One region of the Streptomyces sp. NPDC001880 genome, then DNA from elsewhere that is predicted to be linked to it. Evidence: riboswitches for the same ligand, from Rfam matches in the RefSeq annotation. Region 1 holds a riboswitch; the other holds the start of a gene.

Region 1 (6,987 bases):
CGCGGTCCCAGGCCGTTGCTTGCCGGAGAACCATGGGAAAAGCCACCTGACGATGCGGCAGGGGCAAGTCGTGGGTTATCGGGTCCCCTTGGGGTCCAGGGCATCGCGCAGCCCGTCCCCGAAGAGGTTGAAGGCCAGCACGGTGATGAAGATCGTCACGCCGGGGAAGACCATGAACATCGGGTCGTGCTCGTACGTTTCCAGCGCGTCCCGCAGCATCCCGCCCCAGGAGGCGGTGGGCGGCCGGACACCGGCACCGAGGAAGCTCAGGGCCGCTTCGGTGAGGATGTTGGTGGGGATCATGAGCGTCGCGTAGACGGTGATCGGCGCGACCAGGTTGGGCAGCAGCTCGCGGAAGAGGATGTGCGTGCGTCCGCCGCCGAGGCTGCGTGCGGCCTCCACGTACTCGCGCTCGCGCAGCGAGAGCGTCTGCCCGCGGACGATGCGTCCCACGTACGGCCAGCCGAAGAAGCCGATGACGGCGACGAGTACGGCGATGCGCACGCCGCTGCCGGTCAGTCCGAGCAGATCGTCGGGCAGGACCGAGACCAGGGAGATGATGAAGAGGAGCTGCGGGAAGGACAGCAGCACGTCCATGATCCGGCTGATCACCGAGTCCACCCAGCCGCCGAAGTAGCCGGCGATGATCCCGAAGAGGGTGCCGAGGGCGACGGCGACCAGGGCCGCCAGGAACGCCACGAGCAGCGAGATCCGGGCGCCGTAGACGATCCGGCTGAAGACGTCGCGCCCCTTGTTGGGCTCGACGCCGAAGAGATAGTCGCTGCTCACACCGCCGAGGTCGCCCATGGGGAGATTGGTCAGCGGGTCGAGCATGTCCTGGTGGAACTCGTTGGGCGGATGTCCCAGCAGTCCGACGATGAGGGGCGCGAAGATCGCCACCACGACCAGGACGAGGACAACGATGCCACCCGTCAGGGCGACTCTGTCCTGCTTCAGGCGGTTCCAGGCGATCTGCTTGAGAGATCGTCCCTCGACCTTCTTCACCCCGGAGTCGACTGCGGGACCGTCGGCCGCGACCGGATCCGCTTCCTTGGTCGGCTCGTGCAGTGGTGCCGTCATCGTGGCAAGGACCCCTCTCAACCGGCGGTGGCCGGGCCGAACTGGCCGCTGTGCGGCGCGATCAGTCAGTCGTACACGGAGGCGGCAACACGCCCTTGCTGCGGGAGTCTTCATTGCCGTCACTACAGGTAGCCAGACCGACAGGCGAATGGATGCCTAACCGTGATGCGGTCCTGGGTGTTCCGTTATCCGGACGGATGTGAACGCCCCACGAACGCAGGTCAGTTGAGGCGGAAGAGGGGCAGGCGCTCAGATTCGCGATGCTTTCGGCACCAGATGTGTCCAGCCCGGAAATCTCGGACATGGTCGGCCGGTTGAGACACCGGGCAGGTGAACGTGCCTACACATTCAGGAAGTTGGCGCCTTACGGTCGCGTTACGGGAATCCGGCACGTACACGCGCATTCCGGGGCGCCATGGCGTGTTTCGAAAGTGGCGTCGTCCGCCCGGAGGGCGGGGCCGGGGGCGTGCGTGCGATCGCAAGGCGGAGGAAGGAGAGCGCAGCGGGCTGCGCCGACGACCGACAACGCGGCGAGCGATGGGGCCTCCCCTGCTCGGGCGAAGCCGAGAGCTCGGGGAAGTGCCGGACGCCCCCGACCAGGCGGGACTTTCGAAACACGCCCAGGGCCGGGCGGCCCCGGAAGGGTCAGTACGTGCCCTGCGGCGGGTAGCCGTAGCCCGTGGCGGGGGCCGCCGGGGCGTGTGCCTCGCGGTCGTAGAACGGGCGGGCGTTGGCACGCAGCCACATCGCGACCGGGTCGTACTCGTCGGACATCGCGACGGTGGAGACGGGCAGCCCGTCCGGGACGGCGGAGATCGACTGCTGCATCATCGCGCGCGCCGCGTCCACCGAGGGCGCGCTCGTGTCGTAGAGGTCGAGACCGATGGCGAGGTAGGGCACCCCGAGCGCGGGCTGCACCCAGGCGCGGCGCAGCGAACGGATCGCGGGGGCGCGGTGGGCGTTCTGCGCGAGCAGGGCGTAGAACTGCGGGATCTCGATGGCCGGCTCGGTGAGCCGGAGCGGGCCTGCGGGCATCCGGTCGAGCCCGGTGGCGATCCGGCGCAGATCCAGCCAGGGGATGCCGACGCCGCCGCCCGGGGCGTGCGGGTTGAGCCAGATCCCCCAGCGGTCGGGGAAGAGGGCGCGGGCGATGTCCAGGCCGCCGACCAGCTCATGGGCGCGGTTCCAGCCGCTGGCGGAGAGCTCCTGAGCGGAGGTCACGCAGGGGGCGTAGCCGAGGCCGTCGACCTCCATGTTCCCGTACTGGGCGTCGGGCGAGCCCGCCTGACCGTGCCAGAGGAGCATCCAGATCCGGCCGTTCGCGAGGGCCTTCAGCAGCGCCTCGTACGCGTCGTAGCGTCCGGGCGTCACTTGGCGCAGCATGTGCTCGACCTGCCCGGCCGCCGCGGTGCCTGACGCACTCACCTGGTCCCGCCCCTCTTCGATCCACTGTGTCGGCCGGCCGCTCCCGGGCACACGGGCGCGGCATGATGCCGAGGCACCAGCCATGAAACCAGCTTATGCGCCGGTCCTGACACCGACTTGACGCCATGGGTCGAAGCGGTGTTCCACGCCGGGGCTACTGGCCCGCCCGCTGATAGAACGGCTGGATCTTCTCCCGCATCCAGTCGCCGACCGGGTCCTGTGCCACATCGAGCAGGACGAGATTGACCGGCCAGGGCACCTCGACCCGCCCCAGAGCGCGCCCGAGGGCGTCCATCGGGGCATTGCGCCCCTCGCCCTCCCAGGTGGAGAGCTCGACGCCGACGAAGAGGACGGGGTCGCCGCCCTCGATGCTGGCCAGCGCCCGCCGGGCGGATTGCACGACGCCGCTCTCCTCGAATTCGCCGGCCGCCGCGGCGAGGAAGTCGACGGGCTCCTCCTTCCAGTCCGGCTCGTACAGCCGGACCCGACCGCCGCCGGCCGGGCCGTCCAGCGGGCTGCGTCCGACCCGGCAGAGTTCGGCCACGGCGGGGGGCGGCAGCGGCATCCCGACCGCGCCGCCGGGGTTCACGACGATGCCGAGCTGCGGGGGCAGGCCGCGGGCGAAGTCGCGGGCGGGCGCGACGGTGAAGGACATATGGCTGCCGACACAGGCGAGGAACTGCTGCTCGGAGCTGAACACGGGGACGTACGCGGCGCCCTCGATCTCCAGCGTCGCCAGGTCCAGGTCGGCCGAGTCGGGTCCGCCGCCGTTGGGCAGGGGCACCCAGACCTGACTGCGTCCGAGCACCTCGACGAGCCGTCCGCCCGCCTCCGGGACGCCCACCGAGGCCATCAGTATCTCTTCGAGCTCATTGGCCGGCCATCCGCCCTGCGGATGGGACTGGACCTGTGCCGGGATGTCCACTGCTTCCCCTTCTCGCCCACGCTTTCCGGCAGAAGATTAACGCCCGGCCCCGAGCCGCCCGTCCGTGAAGGTGATCCGGCCGATCCTTCCCGCCGCCTCCCGGTCCAGCAGCACCGCCGAGGCGCACCCCGGCAGCAGGCCCCCCTCGGTCGCCCTCAGCAGCTTGCCCACCGCCCTGCGATGCCGGGCGAAGGCGTATCCCGATACGCCGCGTCCGCGCTCGCGCTGGCCCTCTTCGGCTGTCTGCGGCGTGACGTCGAGCAGGACGAGATGCAGGGCCCGGCCCCGGCGCCGGGCGTCACGGGCCAGCCAGCCGCGCACCCACGACTGTGTTCCGCAGTCGTGGACGACGACGGACTCCCCGGAGCGCAGCACCCGCCACAGCCCCCAGTAGTGGGCGGCGCGGACGAGCGGGCGGTAAAGGGCGTACGGGAGTAAACGGGGCATGATCCGGGCCCAGCGGTCACGGGTGTCCTGGGAGTCGACGGCGTGCGCCGTCGTCACCGCCCGCCGGATGAGCGTCGACTTGCCACTGCCCGGCAGCCCGGAGACCACCACCACGTCGCCCGGGGCGAAGCGCAGGCCGCTCGGGCTGCGCCCGGACCGCTCCCGCAGATCCCGCACCACGGGCGCGTGCGTTCCGGACGCCTGTCGCGCCGCGGCCCCCGGTTGTGCGGGCACCGCGCCGTGCGCGACTCCCGCGGTCGTCGCGTACCGCTGCAACATCATCACACTCCCCCTGTCGGCTGACCCCACGTATGCCCCTGAAGTGTAAAGAAAAGGTAATGCCACACAACCGCCCACGCCGGTGAATTCCGGCAGGGTACCGGGGCCCCACTCCGGCGCGATGCGTGCGATGATGACCCGGCCAACTGCATACCGGCCGTTTGAATCCGCGCGGGAGAGTTCCGGTCACCGCATGTACCGGGCGCCGAAGGAGCAAGTTCCTCCCTTGAATCTCTCAGGCCCCGTACCGCGTGGATGAGGCAGATCTGAAAAGCGGGCCGCTTTCGCGGCTCCACCCAAGGTGCAAGCCGAACCCTTCCAGGGGGTCTCGGCGAACCTCTCAGGTTCCGATGACAGATGGGGAGGGATCGTCCTCGTCGTCATGTCCCGGGAGTCATATCCATGAGCACCGCCCCACGCCTCACCGCCCTCGATGCCCTGCACCGTTCGCTGGGCGCGACCATGACCGACTTCGCGGGCTGGGACATGCCTCTGCGGTACGCCAGCGAGCGCGACGAACACAACGCGGTGCGCACCCGGGCCGGCCTCTTCGACCTGTCGCACATGGGCGAGATCACCGTCACCGGCCCCGCGGCCGCGGCCTTCCTGAACTTCGCACTGGTCGGCAACATCGGCACGGTCGCCGTGGGCCGCGCCCGCTACACGATGATCTGCGCCGAGAACGGCGGCATCCTGGACGACCTGATCGTCTACCGGCTCGGCGAGACCGAGTACATGGTCGTCGCCAACGCGGGCAACGCCCAGATCGTGCTGGACGCGCTGACGGCGCGGGCCGAGGGCTTCGACGCCGAGGTGCGCGACGACCGCGACGCGTACGCGCTGCTCGCCGTCCAGGGCCCCGAGTCCCCGGCGATCCTGGCCGCCGTCACCGATGCCGACCTGGACGGCCTGAAGTACTACGCCGGTCTGCCCGGCACCGTCGCCGGTGTCCCCGCGCTGATCGCCCGTACCGGCTACACCGGCGAGGACGGCTTCGAGCTGTTCGTCGCCCCCGAGCACGCCGAGCAGCTCTGGAAGGCGCTGACCGAGGCGGGCGCCTCCCGCGGCCTGATCCCGTGCGGGCTCTCCTGCCGCGACACGCTGCGCCTGGAGGCGGGCATGCCGCTGTACGGGCACGAGCTGACCACGGCGCTGACCCCGTTCGACGCCGGTCTCGGCCGGGTCGTGAAGTTCGAGAAGGAAGGCGACTTCGTCGGCCGCAAGGCCCTTGAGGCCGCCGCCGAGCGCGCCGAGACCGCCCCGCCGCGCAAGCTGGTCGGGCTGGTCGCCGAGGGCCGCCGGGTGCCGCGCGCCGGCTTCTCCGTCGTCGTCGGCGACGAGGTCATCGGCGAGGTCACCTCGGGCGCCCCGTCGCCCACCCTGGGCAAGCCGATCGCCATGGCCTACGTCGACGCCGCGCACGCCACGCCGGGCACCGCGGGCGTCGGAGTGGACATCCGGGGCAGCCACGAGCCGTACGAGGTCGTGGCGCTGCCGTTCTACAAGCGCCAGAAGTGATGTCGGCGCACCCGCAGAAGTGACGCATTCGCGTCTCACACCGTAAGACCACCGTTCATCAGCACTCCCCCGCGTACAGGAGAATTCAGGTCATGAGCAACCCCCAGCAGCTGCGTTACAGCAAGGAGCACGAGTGGCTGTCGGCCGTCGAGGACGGTGTGGCCACGGTCGGTATCACCGAGCACGCGGCCAACGCGCTCGGCGATGTCGTCTACGCCCAGCTCCCCGCGGTCGGTGACACGGTGACCGCGGGCGAGACCTGTGGCGAGCTGGAGTCGACCAAGTCGGTGAGCGACCTCTACTCCCCGGTGACCGGCGAGGTCACCGAGGCGAACCAGGACGTCGTGGACGACCCGTCGCTGGTGAACTCCGCTCCCTTCGAAGGCGGCTGGCTGTTCAAGGTACGCGTCGCGGAGGAGCCGGAGGACCTGCTCTCCGCCGACGAGTACACCGAGTTCTCCGGCAACTAAAGACCCCAAGGGACCACCTGATGTCGCTTCTCAACTCCTCCCTCCATGAGCTGGACCCGGACGTCGCCGCCGCTGTCGACGCCGAGCTCCACCGTCAGCAGTCCACCCTCGAAATGATCGCCTCGGAGAACTTCGCTCCGGTCGCGGTCATGGAGGCCCAGGGCTCCGTCCTCACCAACAAGTACGCCGAGGGCTACCCCGGCCGCCGCTACTACGGCGGCTGCGAGCACGTCGACGTCGTCGAGCAGATCGCCATCGACCGCATCAAGGCGCTGTTCGGCGCCGAGGCCGCGAACGTCCAGCCGCACTCCGGTGCGCAGGCCAACGCCGCCGCGATGTTCGCGCTGCTCAAGCCGGGCGACACGATCATGGGTCTGAACCTGGCCCACGGCGGTCACCTGACCCACGGCATGAAGATCAACTTCTCTGGCAAGCTCTACAACGTGGTCCCGTACCACGTCGACGAGACCGGCGTCGTGGACATGGCCGAGGTAGAGCGTCTGGCCAAGGAGTCCAAGCCGAAGCTGATCGTCGCCGGCTGGTCCGCGTACCCGCGTCAGCTGGACTTCGCCGCCTTCCGCCGCATCGCGGACGAGGTCGGCGCGTACCTGATGGTCGACATGGCGCACTTCGCCGGCCTGGTGGCCGCGGGGCTGCACCCCAACCCGGTGCCGCACGCGCATGTCGTCACGACCACCACGCACAAGACCCTCGGCGGCCCGCGCGGCGGCGTCATCCTGTCGACGCAGGAGCTCGCCAAGAAGATCAACTCCGCGGTCTTCCCGGGCCAGCAGGGCGGCCCGCTGGAGCACGTGATCGCGGCCAAGGCGGTCTCGTTCAAGG
Region 2 (6,987 bases), on a different contig from region 1:
TCGCCATCCCGGACGAGCAGGAGGATGAGGTGGAGAAATTCCGCGAGTTCCTCGATCAGATCTCTCCGGAGGATTTCGGTACCAACAGTCAGTGACCGTTCTCCGGGGCCGCCGTCCGCGCATCCGGCAAGCCTTTCCCGCTCGTGAGACACGGGAAACCACCCTCAGGGTGATTATCACTCGGCGTGCCGAGTGTGGCGATCGTTGACGCACCCCGAGTGACTGCCTACCTTCGAGATGGCAGGTCAAGGACGGAGGTCGGCGTGAGAAGCAGCGGCGACGGTACGGCGGCGGGTGGGCCGTATCCGCAGCAGGGGAGTACAGCCGACCACACCATCGTGCAGCCGGTGCAACCGGCGGCGGTGGCGGGGGGCGGAGTGGCATCGGCCAACGACATCGGCTATCGCGGGCCGACTGCCTGTGCGGCTGCCGGGATCACCTACCGGCAGCTCGACTACTGGGCACGCACGGGGCTTGTGGAACCGAGCGTGCGTCCCGCGTACGGCTCCGGCACGCAGCGGCTCTACAGCTTCCGGGACGTCGTCCTGCTGAAGATCGTGAAGCGCTTCCTGGACACGGGTGTGGCACTCCAGAACATCCGCACCACGGTTCAGCATCTGCGGGCCCGGGGATTCCAGGACCTTGAGCGGATGACATTGATGAGCGACGGGGCGACGGTCTACGAGTGCTCCTCGCCCGACGAGGTCGTGAGCCTGCTCCAGGGCGGTCAGGGAGTCTTCGGCATCGCCGTGGGTGTGGTGTGGCAGGACGTCGATGCCGCCCTCTCGCAGCTGCACGGTGAGCGGGTGGACACCGGCGAGACCCTCATCGGGAACAACCCCACCGATGAGCTCGCACGTCGGCGCAACCGCGCCGGCTGACCCCGATCCTCCGGACCGGCCCCGGGGCGCGGTGATTGTCAGTGCCGTAGGGCAGCATCGACTGATGTGAGAGCCGCGCCCACCATCCTGCATCTGGACATGGATGCCTTCTACGCCGCTGCCGAGCAGGCGGCGAAGCCGAGCCTGCGCGGCAAGCCGGTCGTGGTGGGCGGGCTGGGGCCGCGCGGGGTCGTCGCCACCGCGTCGTACGAGGCGCGACGCTTCGGCGTGCACTCGGCGATGCCCATGGCGCAGGCGCGGCGGCTCGCACCCAACGCGGCGTACCTGGTGCCCCGCTTCCAGCTGTACCGATCGGTGAGCGATCAAGTGATGGAGCTCCTCGCGCGGCTCTCCCCGCTGGTGGAGCCGCTCAGTCTGGACGAGGCCTTCGTCGACCTGGAGGCCGGCGGGAGCGCCGACGACGCGGCTTCGGCGCTGGAGATCGGTGAGCAGTTGCGTACTGCCATCAGAGCGGTCACCGGGCTCACCGGCTCGGTCGGACTTGCCGGTTCCAAGATGCTGGCCAAGATCGCTTCGGAGGAGGCGAAACCGAACGGCCTGCTGCTCATAGAGCCGGGTACGGAACGGGCTCTGCTCGCCCCCATGCCGGTGCGGATCCTGCCCGGTGTCGGGCCGGCGACGGCGGACCATCTGCGCCGTGCCGGGATGACCACGGTCGACGACCTGGTGGAGGCGGGCGAGGACGAGCTCGTACGCCTGCTGGGGAAGGCGCACGGCAGCTCGCTCCACCGGATGGCGTTCGGGTACGACGACCGGCCGGTGGTCGCGGAGCGGGACGCGAAATCGGTGTCGGTCGAGGACACCTTCGACGCCGACCTGCACGACCGGGTGCGGATCCGGACGGAGGTCGAGCGGCTGGCCGACCGGTGCGTCCAGCGTCTCCGGGGCGCGGGGCGGTCCGGGCGGACGGTGGTGCTGAAGGTGCGCCGGTACGACTTCTCGACGCTCACGAGGTCCGAGACGCTCCGTGGGCCCACGGACGACCCCACGGTGGTCCGTGAGGCCGCCGCACGCCTCCTGGAGGCCGTGGACACCACCGGAGGCGTCCGGCTCCTGGGAGTGGGCGTGACGGGGCTCGCCGACTACACGCAGGAGGATCTCTTCGCCCAGGCCGCCGGTGAACAGGCCGCGGCCGAGGATCCGGCGGAGGAAGCGGCGCCGGCCGGGGACGACTCGGCCGGGCCGCCGGGTGAATCGGGGGCGAAGGACCGGGAGACCGCCGAGCAGCGCGCCGCCCGGCGCTGGCCCGCCGGGCACGACGTACGCCATGACACATACGGCCACGGCTGGGTGCAGGGCAGCGGGGTCGGCCGGGTGACGGTGCGGTTCGAGGAGCCCGAGTCGGCGCCCGGACGGGTGCGTACGTTCCGGATCGACGACCCGGAACTCCGGACCGCCGATCCGCTGCCCCTGGTGCGGGAGCCGGCGGACTACTCGTCCTGGCCGGCCAGTCTGCCGAAGTCCCTGTCCGGGCCGGCCGGCTCGGACAGGGAGTCCAGACCGTAGTGCCGGTAGAGCTGGAGCTCCTGTTCCGGTGAGAGATGGCGGCCGACGCCGAAGTCGGGCGCGTCCTTGATCAGCGCGCGGTCGAAGGGAACGCGGAGAGAATCCTCCACGAATTCGCTGGGTTCCAGCGGGACGAACGCGTCCCGGCTGAAAAGTCCGGTACGCACGGCAGCCCACTCGGGCACTCCGGTCGCGTCGTCGAGATACACCTCGTCCACGGTCCCGATCTTGGTGCCCTTGCGGTCGAACGCCTTGCGGCCGATCAGGCTGCGCGGATCGATGTCGGTCTGCACGGTCCCTCCCACTGGTCGCGGCTACTCCACAAGCACTACAAAAATGCAGATCCGGGTGGTTGGCCACTCGAGAAATCGGCCATGAACCCCGCTGGTAGGCTGGTGATGGCCGCTGACCCCGTGCGGGAGAGTCCTCCGGAGCTGATCCGAAGGCGCCGAAGGAGCAAATCCTCCCCGGAATCTCTCAGGCCCCAGTACCGCACGGACGAGGTCACTCTGGAAAGCAGGGCGGGTCACGTGCGGCCGAGTGCCGGTGCGAGTCCCTTCCTCACCGACGGTGAAAGCCGGTACGCCGTAGGGTGCGCCGGTGAAGCTCTCAGGTTGAGATGACAGAGGGGGAGGCCGTTCGGGCACCCGCGCCGTGGTGCCCCTCGCAGGTCGTGACAGACCAGGAGGCCTCCACCATGACCCCCCGTCGCACTCCGCTCTCCCAGTTGGAGCAGGGCATTCCGTTCGAGCAGCGCCATATCGGCCCCGATGCCGAGGCGCAGGCGAAGATGCTCGCCCAGGTCGGTTACGGCTCGCTGGACGAGCTCACCGCGGCCGCGGTGCCCGATGTCATCAAGAGCACGGATGCCCTCGGACTGCCGACCGCCCGTACCGAGGCCGAGGTGCTGGCCGAGCTTCGCGCGCTCGCGGACCGCAACCAGGTGCTGGCCCCGATGATCGGGCTCGGCTACTACGGCACCTTCACCCCGCCGGTGATCCTGCGCAACGTCATGGAGAACCCTGCCTGGTACACGGCCTACACGCCGTACCAGCCGGAGATCTCGCAGGGCCGCCTGGAGGCGCTCCTCAACTTCCAGACGATGGTCGCCGAGCTGACCGGGCTGCCCACCTCCGGCGCCTCCCTGCTGGACGAGGGCACCGCGGCCGCCGAGGCCATGGCGCTCTCCCGGCGCGTCGGCAAGGTCAAGGGCGGCGTCTTCCTGATCGATGCCGACACCCTGCCGCAGACGATCGCGGTCATCGGGACCCGCGCCGAGCCGACCGGTGTCGAGGTCGTCGTCGCCGACCTGTCCGACGGCATCCCGGCACAGATCGCCGAGCGCGGTGTCTTCGGTGTCCTGGTGCAGTACCCGGGCGCGTCCGGGGAAGTGCGGAACATCGCGCCCGTCATCGAGCAGGCCCACGAGCTGGGCGCGGTCGTCACGGTCGCCGCCGACCTGCTGGCCCTGACTCTGCTCACCTCGCCCGGTGACCTGGGCGCGGACATCGCCGTCGGCACCACGCAGCGCTTCGGTGTACCGATGGGCTTCGGTGGACCGCACGCCGGGTTCATGGCCGTACGCGAGAAGTTCGCTCGCAGCCTTCCCGGGCGCCTCGTCGGTGTCTCCGTCGACGCCGACGGAGACAAGGCCTACCGGCTGGCCCTGCAGACCCGCGAGCAGCACATCCGCCGCGAGAAGGCCACCAGCAACATCTGTACCGCCCAGGTGCTGCTCGCCGTCATGGCCGGAATGTATGCGGTCTACCACGGCCCGGACGGGCTGCGGACGATCGCCCGGCGCACCCACCGCTACGCGACGATCCTGGCCGAGGGCCTGCGCGCCTCCGGCATCGAGGTCGTGACCGGGGCCCACTTCGACACCCTCACCGTGCGCGTCCCCGGGAAGGCCGCCGATGTCGTCGCGGGCGCCCGCGAGCGCGGGGTCAACCTGCGGCTCGTCGACGCCGACCTGGTCTCCTTCGCCTGCGACGAGACCACCACGCGTACGCAGGTCGCCGCCGTCTGGGCAGCCTTCGGCGCCGACGGGGACATTGAGGAGCTGGACGCCACCGTCGCCGACGCACTGCCCGAGGGCCTGCTGCGCTCGGACGAGATCCTCACTCACCCGGTCTTCCACCAGCACCGCTCCGAGACCGCGATGCTGCGCTACCTGCGCAAGCTCGCCGACCGGGACTACGCGCTGGACCGCGGCATGATCCCGCTCGGCTCCTGCACCATGAAGCTGAACGCGACCACCGAGATGGAGTCGATCACCTGGCCCGAGTTCGGCGCGCTGCATCCGTTCGCCCCGGCCGAACAGGCGGAGGGCTTCCTCACGCTCATCCGCGAGCTGGAGGAGCGCCTCGCCGAGGTCACCGGGTACGACGCGGTCTCCATCCAGCCGAACGCGGGCTCGCAGGGCGAGTTCGCGGGCCTGTTGGCCGTACGGGCGTACCACCGGGCCAACGGCGACGAGCAGCGCACCGTCTGCCTCATCCCGTCCTCCGCCCACGGCACCAACGCGGCCAGCGCCGTGATGGCCGGCATGAAGGTCGTCGTGGTCAAGACCGCCGACGACGGCGAGATCGACATTGCGGACCTCCGCGCCAAGATCGAGAAGCACCGCGAGGAGCTCGCTGTGCTCATGATCACGTACCCCTCGACGCACGGTGTGTTCGAGGAGCACGTGGCGGACATCTGCGCCGAGGTGCACGACGCCGGCGGCCAGGTGTATGTCGACGGCGCCAACCTCAACGCGCTGGTGGGCCTCGCCAGGCCGGGCCGGTTCGGCGGCGACGTGTCGCACCTGAACCTGCACAAGACCTTCTGCATTCCGCACGGCGGCGGCGGTCCCGGCGTCGGCCCGGTCGGTGTGCGTGCGCACCTCGCGCCGTATCTGCCGAACCACCCGCTCCAGCCCTCTGCGGGCCCCGAGACCGGCGTCGGACCGATCTCGGCCGCCCCGTGGGGCTCGGCCGGCATTCTCCCCATCTCCTGGGCATACGTACGCCTGATGGGCGGGGAGGGCCTGAAGCGCGCGACGCAGGTCGCCGTCCTCGCGGCCAACTACATCGCCAAGCGTCTGGAACCGCACTACCCGATCCTGTACAACGGTCCGGCCGGTCTCGTCGCGCACGAGTGCATCGTGGACCTGCGGCCGATCTCCAAGGCCACCGGCGTCAGCGTCGACGACATCGCCAAGCGGCTGATCGACTACGGCTTCCACTCGCCGACCATGTCGTTCCCGGTCGCCGGGACGCTGATGATCGAGCCGACCGAGAGCGAGAACCTCGCGGAGCTCGACCGGTTCTGCGACACGATGATCGCCATTCGTGGCGAGGTCGAGAAGGTGGCCTCCGGCGAGTGGAGCGCGGACGACAACCCGCTGCACAACGCTCCGCACACCGCGGCGATGCTGGGCGGGGAGTGGAAGCACGGGTACAGCCGTGAGGTGGCGGTCTTCCCGGCCGGAGTCTCGGCCTCGGACAAGTACTGGCCGCCGGTGCGCCGTATCGACGGCGCCTTCGGCGACCGCAACCTCGTCTGCTCCTGCCCGCCGCTGGACGAGTACGACAACTGAGCGTGACCGCGTGACGCGGGCATGCGTCGGGGCCGGTTCGGAGAATTCTCCGGGCCGGCCCCAGCTCGTACCGGCTGCGGTCAGGCGGCCTTCATCACCCGGTCGGTCCCCAGGGGCCGGTGCGGAGCGATGATCCGACCGTCCGGAAGCAGCTCGCCGGTGTCCTCGAAGAGCAGGACTCCGTTGCACAGCAGGCTCCAGCCCTGTTCCGGGTGGTGCGCCGTCAGGCGGGCGGCTTCCCGGTCGGCTGAGTCGGCGGTCGGGCAAGGTGGCTGGTGCTGGCACATGGCTGGGTTCTTTCGCTGCGTTGTAGTGAATGTCCTGCGGCTGGATGAGGTGTTCATGGCCGCCCCCCGTATCGATCGGTCCGTTCCCAGTGTTGCCCCACGGGCGTCAATCCGCAGGGATTTCGCAGCAGCACTTCTCCTTACCCGGAGGACGCATCACCCGCACGGACGGTTCACCGCAATTGCACTGTCCCTTCGGGTGGTTCGGGGTGGTCAGTACGGGCTAGTCCGAACGGGCACGGAGTGCGCCCCTCCAGCACTGTGCCCCGCGGCCGGGACGGCGGCGGGGCGCAGGAGGCCGGAGCGGGGGCCGGTTCTCAGGCCGGGGATCCGAGCAGGGGGCCGGGGCCGGGCGTGATGCGCAGTGTCATCACGCGGAGCAGATCGGCGACCCGGTGCGGGCGGTGTGCCGCGATACCCGGTGGGGCGGGAGCGAGCGGAACCAGAAGGTCGGCGGGGGCGAGCGAACCGCCGGAGGCGTCGGCCTCGACATCGCCGTGCAGCCACAGCGCCAGCATGTAGAGCTCCGGGATGGACAGCAGCCGCGGCTGGTACCGCGCTGTCACCGCCTCGGCCTGGCGCAGGGCGAGTTCGGTCGAGGCGATGTACGGACCCTCGAAGAAGTGCGAGAAGGCCCAGCCGTCCGGGGTGAGCATGGTGTCCGCCGCGGCGACGGCCTGTTCCGAGGTACGGATCAGGAAACGCCACC

What was found. A riboswitch is a leader RNA that binds a small molecule or an ion and turns the genes downstream of it on or off. The one in region 1 is predicted to bind glycine.
Region 2: another riboswitch for glycine. It lies ahead of gcvP (aminomethyl-transferring glycine dehydrogenase); the one in region 1 lies ahead of gcvT (glycine cleavage system aminomethyltransferase GcvT).

Annotation. Positions count from the first base shown of each region.
Region 1 covers NZ_JBSFET010000121.1:1,987-8,973, forward strand. The annotation lists gene ACWCQ6_RS32760 (ABC transporter permease) at 76-1,080, opposite strand; gene ACWCQ6_RS32765 (enhanced serine sensitivity protein SseB C-terminal domain-containing protein) at 1,726-2,505, opposite strand; gene ACWCQ6_RS32770 (enhanced serine sensitivity protein SseB) at 2,660-3,430, opposite strand; gene ACWCQ6_RS32775 (AAA family ATPase) at 3,467-4,159, opposite strand; glycine riboswitch at 4,319-4,416, shown strand; gene gcvT (glycine cleavage system aminomethyltransferase GcvT) at 4,559-5,674, shown strand; gene gcvH (glycine cleavage system protein GcvH) at 5,767-6,144, shown strand; gene glyA (serine hydroxymethyltransferase) at 6,165-6,987, shown strand, end outside.
Region 2 covers NZ_JBSFET010000043.1:7,772-14,758, forward strand. The annotation lists gene ACWCQ6_RS22360 (bifunctional nuclease family protein) at 1-95, shown strand, start outside; gene ACWCQ6_RS22365 (MerR family transcriptional regulator) at 264-881, shown strand; gene ACWCQ6_RS22370 (DNA polymerase IV) at 948-2,408, shown strand; gene ACWCQ6_RS22375 (PRC-barrel domain-containing protein) at 2,333-2,701, opposite strand; glycine riboswitch at 2,815-2,911, shown strand; gene gcvP (aminomethyl-transferring glycine dehydrogenase) at 3,106-5,991, shown strand; gene ACWCQ6_RS22385 (DUF5999 family protein) at 6,072-6,278, opposite strand; gene ACWCQ6_RS22390 (hypothetical protein) at 6,596-6,987, opposite strand, start outside.